Regions from separate parts of the Paenibacillus sp. J22FR5 genome, predicted to be linked through region 1. Evidence: riboswitches for the same ligand, from Rfam matches in the RefSeq annotation. Region 1 holds a riboswitch; each other region holds the start of a gene.
What was found. Region 1 has a riboswitch for cyclic di-GMP ahead of AC58P7_RS29960 (RCC1 domain-containing protein). Riboswitches for the same ligand answer to the same signal wherever they lie in the genome.

Region 1 (3,507 bases):
CGGCAACAGCAAGTGCACCGGCATTAACGGCGACAGCAGCGGTAGGCACTAATGATTTATCGAGCAAAGTTACATCGACAGTTGCTAATGGCAACCATCTGGTCGTGAAGAAATCTTCGGAAGTGATTACGGCACCTAAAATTTACGATACGGCTCCGACAGGAACGGATGTATTTTCTTATACGTCTGGCGGTGATATTACCGGAATGACGAAGAAATATTTGGGCGTATATGAAGTGGACAGCCAAAATAGAGTTGTAAAATTTGTACAGCTTACCATAACAGCGGCACAAGTTAAAGGTGCTGTCGCTCCGCTTACAGGTGTTACACAGAGGGGCTTCGATGATAAAAGCGTTGTGTTCACATTTGGTAGAGACATCAGCGCAGTTTCAGCAACAACGCTTAAAGCGGCTGTAACAATATCTGCAAGCGGTGGAACAACGTTTACAGCATTAGCTGCCGGGGATACCGTAACGGTCAATGGCAATCAATTAATTGTTGCGTTCGCAGCTTTTCCCGCTTCGACAATGAAATTTAAAGTTGCTGCAGGTACGGTACAAGATCTATTTGGCAACAAAAACGTGGCGATTGCAACAACCGGATTGCGAACTGATTTACCATACCTTCCTTTCCCGGATGCTCCAAATATTACAAACGCAGTAGCGTCTGCGGCAGCAGGCACGATTACGGGTCTAGCGCCTAACACTACTTTTGAGCTTAGTATATTTGCTTCAAGCACCTGGGAGACCCATACAACGGATAGTTCAGGTACATTACAAGTAACAGGAGCTTTCAGTAACGGCAGTTCAATTGCCATTAAACTTCCATATGGTAATATGTCTCATATCCTTACCACACCTTAGATGAAATAAGAAACATAGTGAAGAAACCCTTCGAGTCGTATGTCTACTTGAAGGGTTTCTTGCGCATCTCTTTCGCGAACTGAATTTCACGTTAGAATCTATGATAGCCCAATTCTAGAGTTGGTTAATTACGATAATTCATATCAATTAGGTTTACAACAGATGGCGGAAGACCATTAGGGAAGATGCCTTGGCGAGGTGTTCTGAACGGTGGAAGTGTCACTGTTACGGTAACGGAAGCGGGCAATCCTATTCCTTCGGCGCTTCGGCATTTCAATGGAACGAACTGTACGGATACTATATCTACCAGAATAATGATGCTGGTATTTTTGTTACGGTTGCTACTGAAACATACGGCGATACGCTCCACATTTCCAAGAATGCAAGCTAGAGTTCAATTCGAATCTATACCAATGGAGGTTGGAATGGATACGAGGAATCACATGGAGATTATGCACTTCAAGAAATGACAGGCTTGGACTTTCAAGTGATAATCACGAATAACGGCGGTCAGACATATGGCGAAGCAGGAACAATCAGTCTTCTGGACCAACCCTCCAAATATAATGATCAGTGGGATTGGGAAAACTATTCCTACCATTCAGGGGGATATTTGGAGAATTATTTCAGTGAATTAACCCAATAGAAAGAAAAGTCGTTTGCTTCGGTGCCCCAAAATGTTGCACGCAGTAGAGGGCTCTCCTTATGGCTTTATGGATAGCCGGTTTCTATTTTGTTACGAATGATTTGTGCGAAAAAAGTAGATTAGTAGATTTTAGTATGCAATAGAAAAATACCGACTCAGCAAATCAGCGCTTGCAGCTCTCTTTTCAACCAAAAGAGGAAAATATCCCGACATTTTGTGAGAAATTTCACAGAAAAAATTCTTTGGTTGACAACTATGGCCTATAATTCTATTGTTAATCTAGGTATATTTTACTAAGTGAAAAAGGCAAATCATAAGAAATTATGAGACGCAAAGCCAAGAGCCTAAATCACCTCCGGTGACATGGTAGTCGGTTGCCACAAGAATATTGACTTGATTTGAGTCCAATTCTTGTTGGACTTCTTTTTGTTGGTAAAAACGACCTAAAAACAATAAATTTAGGGAGTGAAACGTGATGAAGCATTGGTTGTTGCGATTACTGGTTTTAAGTATTTTTATTTTACAAGCAGTAACTCTATCGGATGGAAAGGCGACTGCTTCAGAGTCGAATTTTGGCCAAAAGCCGATCTTGTCAGGGGGTCTATATCACTCTTATGCGATTAAAGAGGATGGGACGATCCGGGCATGGGGCTATAATAATGTGGGACAGTTGGGTGACGGAACAGTTATCAAGAGAAAGGTCATTGGTCCGGTCAAGAATATAACAAATGCTGTGTCTATAGCCTCTGGAATCAACCATGGGGTGGCTCTTTTAAGTGATGGAACTTTAATGAGTTGGGGAGCGAATTCTTACGGTCAGCTAGGAGACAATTCGGTTACTACACGCAAATTACCTGTAAAGGTGTCTGGTCTGACGAATGTTACTGCTGTGTCAGCCGGTGCAAACCACACCTTGGCTCTCAAAGCAGACGGCACTGTATGGGCGTGGGGTTATAACAATGCTGGACAATTGGGAGATGGAACTGTCACAACTAGAAAAACGCCAGTCCAAGTAAAGAACCTTTCCTCTGTCATAGCCATCTCAGCGGGGACAAATGCCTCTTATGCTGTTACAGCGGACGGAAACGTATGGGCGTGGGGTCTGAACAATTACGGACAAATAGGTGATGGCACTACATTAACAAGGAAAACGCCTGTTAAGGTTTCAAATCTAACGGATGTAAAAGCAATTTCAGCGAGCAATTATACAGTAGTTGCATTGAAAAAAGATGGAACCGTATGGGCATGGGGCTACAATAGGTACGGCCAAATTGGTGATAATACAGTGCTCACTCGCAAAACCCCTGTTCAAGCACAAATATCTAACGTTACTTCCGTAGGGGTTGGCTATAATCATACCATTGCTTTGTTGAATGACGGGACTGTATGGGCATGGGGCCTAAATAGCTACGGTCAACTTGGAGATGGGACTGTAACAACTAGGAAGTTACCTGTTAAAGTAAAAGATCTGGCAGGAATCAATCAAATTTCAGCCGGACGCAATCATAATCTAGCATTGAAAAGTGATGATACGGTAGTAGCCTGGGGCTACAATAACAACGGCCAAATAGGTGATGGTAGTGCTATTAATAAGAAAACCCCTGTACCCGTCAGTGGGTTAACAATCAATCTTCCTGATGGCCAAGTAGTAGAAGAGCCAGATACAGTAACCCCTCCTTTAGAGGATGAGGCATTATTGGCTGCACAAGATGCAGTGGCTTTTTCTGAGGAGGCTGCAAGTGCAGATCTTACAATTCAATACAACTTAGAGCAAGCGCAGTCTGCATACGATGATGCATCACAACTTGTTGCTGATCTTCTAGAAAGTTCGGAAAAATCAGATTTGATGACGCGTCTAGACAGTGTCAAACAGATTCTGGATGGTGCACAAGAATTAACGAATGCAACGAATGCGGTTATAGCTGCGGAGTTGTTAGTCAGTGGCGATCTTAGTACTCCGGAACTCATTAAAGCAGCAACAGATGCGTATAATCAAGC
Region 2 (3,507 bases), on a different contig from region 1:
CGCATAGACAATACCAGAATGGCCGTTTATTTATCAACAGTCTGAAGACGGTAATTATCATTCTGTTTGCATTTATCGAATGGACCAGTATCCGAATTGCGAAAGATAGCACTGTTGATTTGAACGTATGGATCTTAGGCTTCATCCTGCTGGTTATGATAAGCACGATTATTTTCTTCGTCGTTCGTTCGTTTAAATTAAAGTAAGGGAGGATACCGAAATGACGGTTTATGTTGGTTTTCTGCGTGGGATTAATGTAGGAGGTAAGAACAAGATCAAGATGGCCGATTTGAAAAAGACGTTGGAGGCCGCAGGACTTGCACATGTTCAGACATATTTGCAAAGCGGTAATGTGCTGTTCGCTTCAGAGGAGGCAGGGGAGACGCTAAGACAGCTCATCGAAAAAGCAATCAGCGAAGCTGTTGGCGTGGCGCCAACGGTTATTTTACGTACAGCCGAGGAACTCGCACAAATCGTTAACGAGTGCCCCTATGACGTGGATGCTTTGTCTGAAGGGGAGAGCATTCAAATCTCCGTGCTAACGGAAGAAGCCCCGCAGGAATTCAGCGACATCTTAGCCAAAGGCCAAAACGAAGTGGATGAATTTCAGATACGGGACCGCACCATTTATTTTCTGTTCCGGCAAAGTGTGTTGGATTCTAAGTTAGCTAGCAACATTCAGAAACTCGGGGATCAAACGACAACCCGTAATTGGAATACGATGAGTAAGCTCGTAGAGCTAGCAGGGGCATTATAGCCGGAAAGCCGCTCTAAACTCTAGACCTAAGCTTTTCCCCGTAACTTCCGGAAAAACTGCGTTAACATCGTGGAACACTCCTCTTGCAAAACGCCGCTAACCACATCGACACGGTGATTGAACCGGTCCTCCTGCAGTAAGTTCATCAACGTTCCCGCACAGCCTGCTTTCGGATCCACGGTACCGTAAATCACCTGCGGAATGCGGGCTTGCACGATTGCACCAGCACACATCGGACAAGGCTCCAACGTCACGTAGAGTTGGCAGTCCAAAAGGCGCCAAGCCTGCAAATGCTCACTCGCTTGTTTAATCGCAATCATCTCCGCATGCGCGAGAGGATCCAGGGTTGTTTCACGTAAATTATAGCCGCGGCCTATGATTTGACCTTGATGGACGACGATCGCACCGATCGGTACTTCACGGATGGCTTCGGCTTTAAGAGCCTCTCCAATCGCTTCTCTCATCCAGGGAATATGTTCATCCACAGAGGGGACACCTCGCAATAATAGTTTATCCACATGTGCATAAAAATCCGAACAAATATTCGTTGTTAACAAGCTGTGGATAACAATGTGGATAACTTATAAACCTGTGGATATTCATTCCACTACACATTCATACAATAAAAATAGGGCTCATGCAAGGATTTTAGTTGAAAGAAGTACCTGGGCTACGTATAATGGTTATAACAGTGGGTCTTTTAGACCATATACGATGAACGAATATAAATTTCATAGCAGGGTTAGACAAAGGCAAACTTGCTGAAAAGCAAGGACGCAAAGCTGAGGGTCTACGGTTCTAATGAACTATGGCAGCCTGGTTACCGACAATCGATGCTTTTATTGATTAAGGTGATAGGCTGCTCCTGAATGGGGGGCAGTCTATTTTGTGCAGAAATGCGCTGGGGAATCCATCATTACTGGGAGAGGTGCAGGTGAGCATGGCAATGAAGCAAGATGCTTTGAAGCGGTATGGGAGTAAAGAAGGATACGATGCGGAAGTATTGATCGATTGCCGAGCAGTTCTAGCCAAGGATGATTTCGTGTCAACAGGTATTCTTACCTATGCGCAAGGAGACATTATGGAGATCGAGCTGCCGGAATATGATGTTTTTCAGCTTGGAGATAAAGCGAAAATGACGTTATACACCAAATCGGGTCTATTCGTTTTTCATACGACCGTCGTAGCCAGAGAGCCTGGTTCCCTCATTGTGATCAATCCGCCTGAGAATCGGAAGAAGTTTTCGGAGAAACGGGAGTTTCCACGGGTGAACGTGAAGAACTTAGGTCAGATTTCAGGGTTTCAGAATAAAACACAAAAAGCGCAGCATCAACTTGAAAATCCCATCGAAATTTCCATCAAGAATATTTCAATAAACGGACTTGGTTTTAGCATCAATGATAATTCCATGATAGATGCCATTCTTCATAAAAAGTGTCTACTTCAAGTCCAGCTGGATCTAGGCTTCGAGATGCCGTGTATGTTGGAAATTATAAGGAAAGAAAAGCTGGAGGACAGCTACTATTATGGCGCCAGCTTCGAAAGCGTTCCTGCGGAACAAAGCAATGCGCTGCGCGGTTTTATTTTGCGTAATCAGATCGAAACGTACTTCGTGCAGAAGCGGGATGATGAGTTCAAAATAGCAATGGAAAAAAAGTCTGCGGCGAATCGATAGCTTGCAGGCTTTTTTTTGCCCTCCAAGTACTATATAATAAGAAGGATGATTTTCGAAAATTAAGGAGTTGTAACGACAATGGCTTTGAAAGCAGGTATCGTCGGTCTACCGAACGTAGGAAAATCGACATTGTTTAATGCAATTACACAGGCGGGGGCAGAATCTGCGAATTATCCGTTCTGTACGATCGATCCGAATGTTGGGGTAGTAGAAGTACCAGACGAGAGATTGCAGAAGCTGGTAGAAATCGTTGTGCCTAAGAGCATCGTGCCGACGGCCTTCGAATTCGTTGACATTGCGGGTTTGGTTAAGGGTGCGAGCAAAGGCGAGGGCCTTGGAAATAAATTTCTTGCACACATCCGTGAAGTCGATGCGATTGTGCATGTTGTACGTTGTTTTGAGGATGATAATATTACTCACGTTTCTGGGAAAGTCGATCCGATTGGTGACATCGAGACGATTAATCTTGAATTGATTTTGGCAGACATTGAGTCGGTTGATAAAAAGATCGAGCGTTCACGCAAAAACCTCAAAGGCGGCGACAAGAAAGTGGTAGCTGAGGTTGAGTGTTTGGAACGAATCAAAGAAGCCTTATATAATGATATGCCAGCACGCAGCTTGGATTTGACAGAAGATGAGCGTCTTCTAGTTCGCGATCTTCATTTGCTAACGATGAAGCCAGTGCTCTACGCGGCAAACGTGAGTGAAGATGAAGTTGCAACTGCGGACGACAATGCATACGTTAAAATTGTGAAGGAATTCGCTGAAAAAGAAAACAACGAAGTCGTTTCCATTAGCGCAAAGGTTGAATCCGAAATTGCTGAGCTGGAAGACGAAGAAAAAGCCATGTTCCTGGAAGAGTTGGGACTTCAAGAGTCCGGCTTGAATAGATTGATCAAAGCAGCGTATAGAAAACTTGGCTTGTACACGTATTTCACAGCTGGTGTTCAAGAAGTTAGAGCATGGACGATCCGCAAAGGAACGAAGGCTCCACAAGCGGCTGGCGTGATTCATACGGATTTCGAACGTGGATTTATTCGTGCAGAAGTGGTTTCTTATGCAGATTTGACGGCTG
Region 3 (3,507 bases), on a different contig from region 1:
CAAAGGACAGGCTTAGAGCCTAAGAGAGTTAATTCCGTGACCAGCCCTGTGTTGGGTGTGCTGTCTTTCATGCCAATAACGCCGTCGATCTCGAGTATGGTACGCACCGTATCTAACTCTAATGTCACACCAGTACGATGCGGTACATCATATAGAATGACGGGCACACCAACGCGCGCTACCCGGCGGAAATGTTCAATAATCCCCTGCTGACTAGGCCGATTGTAGTAAGGAACCACAACGAGCGCAGCTTCTGCTCCAAGTTTGCCTGCTTCTTCTGTTTTTCTAACCGTAGATAACGTATCGTTTGTTCCTGTCCCCACAATGAGCGGTACTTCGGTATGCGCTGCGTCACGTGCCGCTTGTGCGGTAGCGAACAAGACGCCCAGCTCGTCTTTCGTAATGGTTGGCGATTCTCCTGTTGTCCCATTGACAACTAATCCATCTATTTCATCTTGAAACAAGTTATAAGCCTGATTGTAAAAGGATGCCGCGTCCACTTCAAACTCTTCATCAAAAGGAGTGATGATTGGTACATAAATCCCCTGTAGGTCTTTTTCTCTTAGCAAAATAACCATCTCCCTGCCTCATTTGTTTGTACATTTACTTTAGCATGGAACTCTGTATCATAGTTAGCTATAATAAATGATAGAACTCATCAAAAATTTTGATATTAAAGTGAGGCCATACATGGATCTGACTTATTTCCGAACCTTTCGAGAGGTTGCACGCAGGAAAAGCTTCACACGTGCAGCAGAAGAATTGGGCTATGCACAATCAAGTATTACGATGCAAATTCAGAAACTGGAACGTGAATATGGTGTTCCGCTATTCGAGCGATATGGTCGACAACTGCGCCTTACACCACCTGGAGAAAGCTTGTTAGTTCTGACTCTGCAAATGCTGGAGCTCTATGATCAATCCAAAGAAATGATCGCAAGCCAAGTAAGCGGTACGTTGACTATTGGTACGATCAATTCGCTGGCAGCGTATTATTTGCCGCCTTTTCTCCATGAACTGAAACAGCTTTATCCCGAACTAAGTATCCAGCTTTTCCCTGACAGCGAAACATCAATTCTCACCAAGGTAAAAGAAGGGGACTATGATATCGGTCTTTTACTAGATCAGTATCCAGCGGATCCCTCTCTCAGCTGTACAACTGTCAGAGAAGAACAACTCGTGCTCATTGCTCCATTGGAACACCCATTAGCTCAGCAAACGCAAATTCAGCTCTCCGACCTTGGGAATACGGAATTCATCGTCACCGAAGAGGGGTGCATCTACCGAGCAAAGTTTGAACGGTTACTCAAGGACAATGCTGTCGCCCTGCAAATCGGCTTCGAATTAGGCAATGTAGAAACGATTAAACACTGTGTCATGAGCGGCCTGGGGCTCGCCTTACTGCCACGTATCACCGTAGCTAGTGAGCTGGATATGGGCAAGCTCATAGAGCTGCCATTTAAGCATTCGCAGCTTACCATGGACTTACAATTAGTGCTTCATCCGAAAAAATGGATGTCCCAGCCCCTGCAAGCGTTCATTCAAATGTTAACAAAGCAACCATAGACGAAAAAAGAAGCTCACCTTTGCGAAAAGGTAGAGCTTCTTCTTATTAGACGCGAATGTCAAGATTAGCACCTACGTGTGGGGCCGCTGGAGCGGTAACCTGCGCTTGGCTTTTCGCGAAATCTTGTATTAATGTAGTCGTTAGGCTTACTTGCGTGTCGTTCGTTTTACTTAACAACTGAATGCCTATAGCTTGCTTCAACCCATCACCACTATTAATAGCAGTAAGCATACTATTGATGTTCACGTTATTTCCTCCTCTATGCGTTCGGTAGCTGGCAAGCGTCCGGCCGAAGCCGATTAGCCCCTATAGCTTTGCGTCTGTCGCTTTCGCGTCATTTGCCATTTCGCTGCTGGCAGGATACAACCAAGCACATTTCTAGTATAGAGGCATCCTACATATTTCGTCAATTTTCATCTTTATTTATCTTTAAACGTTTATACCCCGTATGCGGAAGGATTGACTCTCCATGAACGTAGTAGTTCCATATCGGATTCCTGAATCTTCCCTTTTTCCAATGCAACTTCAAGCAAGATTGAATAGTTAGAAAGTGTGTGTAGGGGCATGTCAGCCGCCGCGAATGCATCCGTTGCTTTATCCAATTGATAAGAGAAAATCGCAAGTACGCCTAGCGCAACAGCTCCCGCATCTTTAACGGCAACTGCCGCTTTCAGTGAGCTGCCTCCAGTGGAAATCAGATCTTCGATCACGATGACCTTCTGACCTGGCTTCACGGAACCTTCGATCAGGTTCTCTTTACCGTGGCCTTTCGCTTTATCGCGGATGTAGATCATCGGAAGACCAAGCTTCTGAGCAACCCAAGCTGCATGGGGAATCCCAGCTGTAGCTGTTCCAGCAACAACCTCAGCTTCAGGGAATTTCTCTTTGATCAATGCGACGAACCCATCGGCAATTGCTTCGCGAATGGCTGGGTGAGACATTGTCAAACGATTATCACAATAAATCGGAGATTTAAGTCCGGATGTCCATGTAAAAGGCTGCTGTGGACGAAGCGCCACTGCTTCTATATCTAATAACGACGCGGCAATATGCTCCGCGATTGTTTCGAGCTTACTCATATGCTCACCGTTCCTTTCATTTTCACATCGAAAAGCTCCTGCAAAACCTACACGATTGAATCAATAATCGCTTCAATCGCAGCTCTCGGGTCCGCTGCGCCTGTGATCGGACGTCCGATCACGACGTAGTCCGTCCCTTGCGCGAATGCCTCAGCCGGCGTCATGATGCGCGACTGGTCACCCACGTCGGCCCCCGCGGGGCGGATGCCTGGCGTCACGGTGACGAAGCCGTCACCGCACGCCGCCTTAATCGCTGTCACCTCAAGCGGTGACGCGACAACCCCTTGAAGCCCCGCAGCATGCGCCAATCGAGCGTAACGGATGACAGCCTGCTCGGTCGTACCGACGAGGCCGATCTCGTCATTGAGCACCTGCTGCGAGGTGCTGGTTAATTGCGTCACGCCGATCACAATCGGGCGTGCTGCTCCTAATGCTAGCCCCTTGTCGACACCCTCCAAGGCGGCTTCCATCATGTGCTTACCTCCAGCTGCATGCACATTGAACACATCAACCCCAAGGCGCGTCACGCTCTCCGCGCCGCCCTTGACCGTGTTCGGAATGTCATGCATCTTCACATCGAGGAAAACCTTATAGCCGCGATCCTTCAGACTCGCGACAAAGGTAGGACCTGCAGCATAAAACAGCTGCATTCCTACCTTTACATAACAGGGGATGCCTTCGAGCTGCTTAAGCAGCCCTTCAGCACCTTCTGCGTTCGCGTAATCTAAGGCAACCATAATGCGTCCAGTAACATCTGTGCGTGTTAATGTACTCAAGCTTGGCACCATCCCTTAGACATGAATTGGCATTGCACGTGAGGAGAAGTTAATTGCTTCAAGCATATTCACTAGCGCTCTAACC
Region 4 (3,507 bases), on a different contig from region 1:
TTTTCTTCATTCCTATCATCCTATTGTACATACGCTAATTTTGGGCACGGTTATGGCTCGAGCTGCCTCTTCCATGAGTTTGCCGTTCCTTGCTATTTATTTGGCTAAGCATTCGGATATGAGCCCAGGGCTCATTGGAATTGTAATTGGCATGGGTGCTTTAGCTGGAACTTTCGGTGGTTTTGTCGGTGGCACTTTGTCGGACCGCTTTGGTCGACGTGTAATTATGCTCGCGGCACTCTTCGGGTGGGGATTCGTTTTCCTTGGTTTCGGGGTTGTCAAATTACCGGTCTTGTTTATGCTGCTCAATATGCTGAATGGACTTTGTCGCTCTTTCTATGAGCCTGTGTCGCAAGCCTTAATGGCAGATTTAACGGAGCCAGCCAAAAGATTACAGGTGTTTTCGCTCCGATACATGGCGATTAACGTGGGTGTGGCGGTAGGTCCATTATTGGGAGCATTCTTTGCGACAATGAACGGAGCTTTGCCTTTCCTGCTTACAGGTATCATCTATTTAATTTATGGTGTCACGTTATACGCACTTCTCATTAAGTTCGGCATTAAAAAAATTGAAGGCGAGAAGAAGGCTCTCGTTACGTTCCGTTCGGCACTAGGCGTCATTCGTAAGGATGTGACCTTCCGTTTGTATATTATCGGGGGCATTATCGGTGCAATTGGATATTCGCAGGTTATGGTGACTTTATCGCAGTACCTTCAAAGGGATTTTGCCAATGGGGTCAAAATGTTTGCGATTCTCATGAGCGCCAATGCGATTGTCGTCATTGCCATGCAGATCCCGTTGGGGAAATGGGCGGAGAAGTACTCACCATTAACAGCTATTGTCGTTGGCAACCTGATGTTTGCACTAGGTGATATAGGCTTTGCCTTCTCGCACTCGCTCACATGGCTCATTATTTCGATGGGGATCTTCACATTCGGTGAAATTCTGAATTATCCTGCCGCGAACATGTTGATTGATAAGCTTGCACCTGAACAAATGCGTGGCACGTACTATGGCGCTCAAACACTAACGAACATTGGTCACTTTATGGGACCGTGGATTGGTGGCTTTTTGTTAGTATCGTATGGCGGGACTACACTCTTCCTCTTGATTGCTTTTTTATCATTGGTAGGCTCCATTTTCTATTGGAGAGGCACAAAACGTCAAAATTCGGTAAAAATAACGTCGAAAATGCAAACTTTTTGATGAATTTCGCAAAAATAGTTCCTGGGAACTATTCGATTTCAAATCATCTTCCCTTATCCTTGAGAATATAGCTATAATAGATTAATAGTCATCTATCATGTATCAAGAACGTTATCTCGAAAAGGCAAAGCTGGCGAAAGCCAGTGACGCAAAGCTACAGGGGCCTTACTTCTCCTGAAAAGGATAAGCAGCCAGCCAGCCGCCGAACGATTGGGAATTCACATTAGAACCCCTCGTGTCGGTTCACAACGGTGGGGTTTTTCTATGTCATAACAAAGTAATTTGAACAAATTGTACTAAGGAGGCCCTAGGGTATGAAATCGGAAAATCAATTGCATGAGGAACAAAAAGCGACATCATTATGCGGCAACCATGTTGCACGTTTGGTGCCATCCACGGATGGCCCTAAACTCATGATCAATCGGGAAGAATACGCATTAAATGAAGCCTGTTGGGATGTCGAAATGTTTCACGGAAGAAACAATAGCATTCTCATCTTCTACTGGAAGGGCGAAGTGAAACTTTCGGTGAAAATGCCCCCAATGGCTCAAATCGAAGGCTTTTTAACTAGACTATTTCAATGTTTATCATCCAAATTAAGAGCGGTTCAGCCTATCTAGGCGAATTGCTCTTTTTTTTGCGTTCGTATAGCGTTGAATGGCTGTTATTAGTGATTTTCTCATTGTCACCTATCGACACTAGCTGATATAATATGACCATTACAATGAGTAGTTCTTAGGGACTATATTGAGGGAGATGCATGGCATGAGATTGATCACACGTTCCGATTTTGATGGTTTAGTATGCGCGATGCTCTTCAAACAATTAAACATGGTGGATGAAATGAAATTTGTCCATCCCAAAGATATGCAGGACGGGCTGATTGAAGTAACCGAAAATGATATTTTGGCCAATGTGCCCTATGTCGCAGGCTGCGGGTTATGGTTCGATCATCACTCCAGTGAACTCACACGGATGGGGGAATCTATTAAATTTAAGGGAGAAACTCGACTTGCTCCAAGCGCTGCACGCGTAGTCTACGATTACTATGGAGGGAAAGAAACCTTCGGTGACATCGACGATATCATGCAAGGCGTGGACAAAGCGGATTCCGCGCAGTTTAGCAAGGAAGATATTTTGAACCCGAGTGGATGGGATTTGCTCTCTTTTATCATGGATGCTCGTACAGGTTTAGGACGCTATCGGGATTACCGAATCAGCAACTATCAGCTCATGGAAGATCTAGTTGAACATTGTGCAACGAAGTCCGTTAGTGAAATTATGGAACTGCCGGATGTGAAAGAGCGTGTAGCTCGCTATTTTGAATTGGATGCTCTTTACCGGGATATGCTGCAAACGTACACGCGGGTAGAGGGGAATGTTATTATTACGGATCTTCGCGATGTGGAGACTATTTACCCAGGCAATCGTTTTATGGTCTATGCGCTCTATCCGGAGCAAAACACGTCAATTTGGATCGTAGATGGCCGAAATAAACAAAACTGCGTATTCGCTTGTGGTCACAGCATTGTGAATCGTACAGCACGAACGAACATTGGTGATTTGATGCTCCAAAATGGTGGAGGCGGGCACCATGCAGCAGGCACTTGCCAAGTGGAATATGCCCATGCTGACGAGGTTCTGCACAAAATTGTTGAAACGATGCAAGCAGCAGGGTAAAATAAGAGAACAAGCCGCAGGATGGGAGCAGCCCAGCATGCGGTTTTTCTTTGTAAGGAGGTATATGCAAATGGAACTTAAGCAGATTCATCACGTTGCGATTATATGTTCGAATTACGAGCGTTCTAAGCATTTTTATGTTGATTTACTTGGACTCACGGTCATTCAGGAAACGTATCGCGCCGAAAGGAACTCGTATAAATTAGATTTACGTATTGGGCAAACGGAGCAAGAGATAGAATTGTTCTCGTTCCCAGATCCGCCAGCACGTGTTAATCAACCAGAGGCGCGGGGGCTTCGGCATTTGGCCTTTGTTGTTACTGATATGGATCAAAGTGTAGGAGAGTTAGAAAGTAAGGGTATCGCGGTTGAGCCGGTACGGATGGATCCCATCACGGGGAATCGTTACACGTTTTTCGCCGATCCCGATGGGTTGCCGTTGGAACTGGTGGAGTATGTCGGATAATGGCCGTTCAAAACGGACAGAGGAGGAACCCAAGTTAGCGTTGGCAAGAGGGTGTCTTTGGAGCTTGTTGCTCTCGATTCCCTTATGGGTGGTGTTGATTTATCTCATTTGGATAAAATAAATCCCTCAAAGGGCTCGATCGGACTGCTGACAA

Region 2: linked by a shared signal. The riboswitch ahead of AC58P7_RS20785 (PilZ domain-containing protein) and the one ahead of AC58P7_RS29960 (RCC1 domain-containing protein) in region 1 are both predicted to bind cyclic di-GMP.
Region 3: linked by a shared signal. The riboswitch ahead of AC58P7_RS07300 (putative motility protein) and the one ahead of AC58P7_RS29960 (RCC1 domain-containing protein) in region 1 are both predicted to bind cyclic di-GMP.
Region 4: linked by a shared signal. The riboswitch ahead of AC58P7_RS01600 (hypothetical protein) and the one ahead of AC58P7_RS29960 (RCC1 domain-containing protein) in region 1 are both predicted to bind cyclic di-GMP.

The regions. Positions count from the first base shown of each region.
Region 1 covers NZ_JCAUAN010000039.1:57,026-60,532, forward strand. The annotation lists gene AC58P7_RS29950 (hemoblobin-interacting domain-containing protein) at 1-863, shown strand, start outside; gene AC58P7_RS29955 (hypothetical protein) at 1,330-1,509, shown strand; cyclic di-GMP riboswitch class I at 1,805-1,891, shown strand; partial or broken gene AC58P7_RS29960 (RCC1 domain-containing protein) at 1,985-3,507, shown strand, end outside.
Region 2 covers NZ_JCAUAN010000017.1:125,819-129,325, reverse strand. The annotation lists gene AC58P7_RS20800 (DUF1648 domain-containing protein) at 1-206, shown strand, start outside; gene AC58P7_RS20795 (DUF1697 domain-containing protein) at 221-757, shown strand; gene tadA (tRNA adenosine(34) deaminase TadA) at 784-1,221, opposite strand; cyclic di-GMP riboswitch class I at 1,499-1,585, shown strand; gene AC58P7_RS20785 (PilZ domain-containing protein) at 1,698-2,432, shown strand; gene ychF (redox-regulated ATPase YchF) at 2,511-3,507, shown strand, end outside.
Region 3 covers NZ_JCAUAN010000003.1:231,720-235,226, reverse strand. The annotation lists gene dapA (4-hydroxy-tetrahydrodipicolinate synthase) at 1-578, opposite strand, end outside; gene AC58P7_RS07305 (LysR family transcriptional regulator) at 691-1,566, shown strand; gene AC58P7_RS07300 (putative motility protein) at 1,613-1,813, opposite strand; cyclic di-GMP riboswitch class I at 1,834-1,920, opposite strand; gene pyrE (orotate phosphoribosyltransferase) at 2,005-2,646, opposite strand; gene pyrF (orotidine-5'-phosphate decarboxylase) at 2,694-3,383, opposite strand; gene carB (carbamoyl-phosphate synthase large subunit) at 3,438-3,507, opposite strand, start outside.
Region 4 covers NZ_JCAUAN010000001.1:314,538-318,044, forward strand. The annotation lists gene AC58P7_RS01595 (MDR family MFS transporter) at 1-1,207, shown strand, start outside; cyclic di-GMP riboswitch class I at 1,321-1,414, shown strand; gene AC58P7_RS01600 (hypothetical protein) at 1,522-1,827, shown strand; gene AC58P7_RS01605 (exopolyphosphatase) at 1,973-2,887, shown strand; gene gloA2 (SMU1112c/YaeR family gloxylase I-like metalloprotein) at 2,958-3,353, shown strand.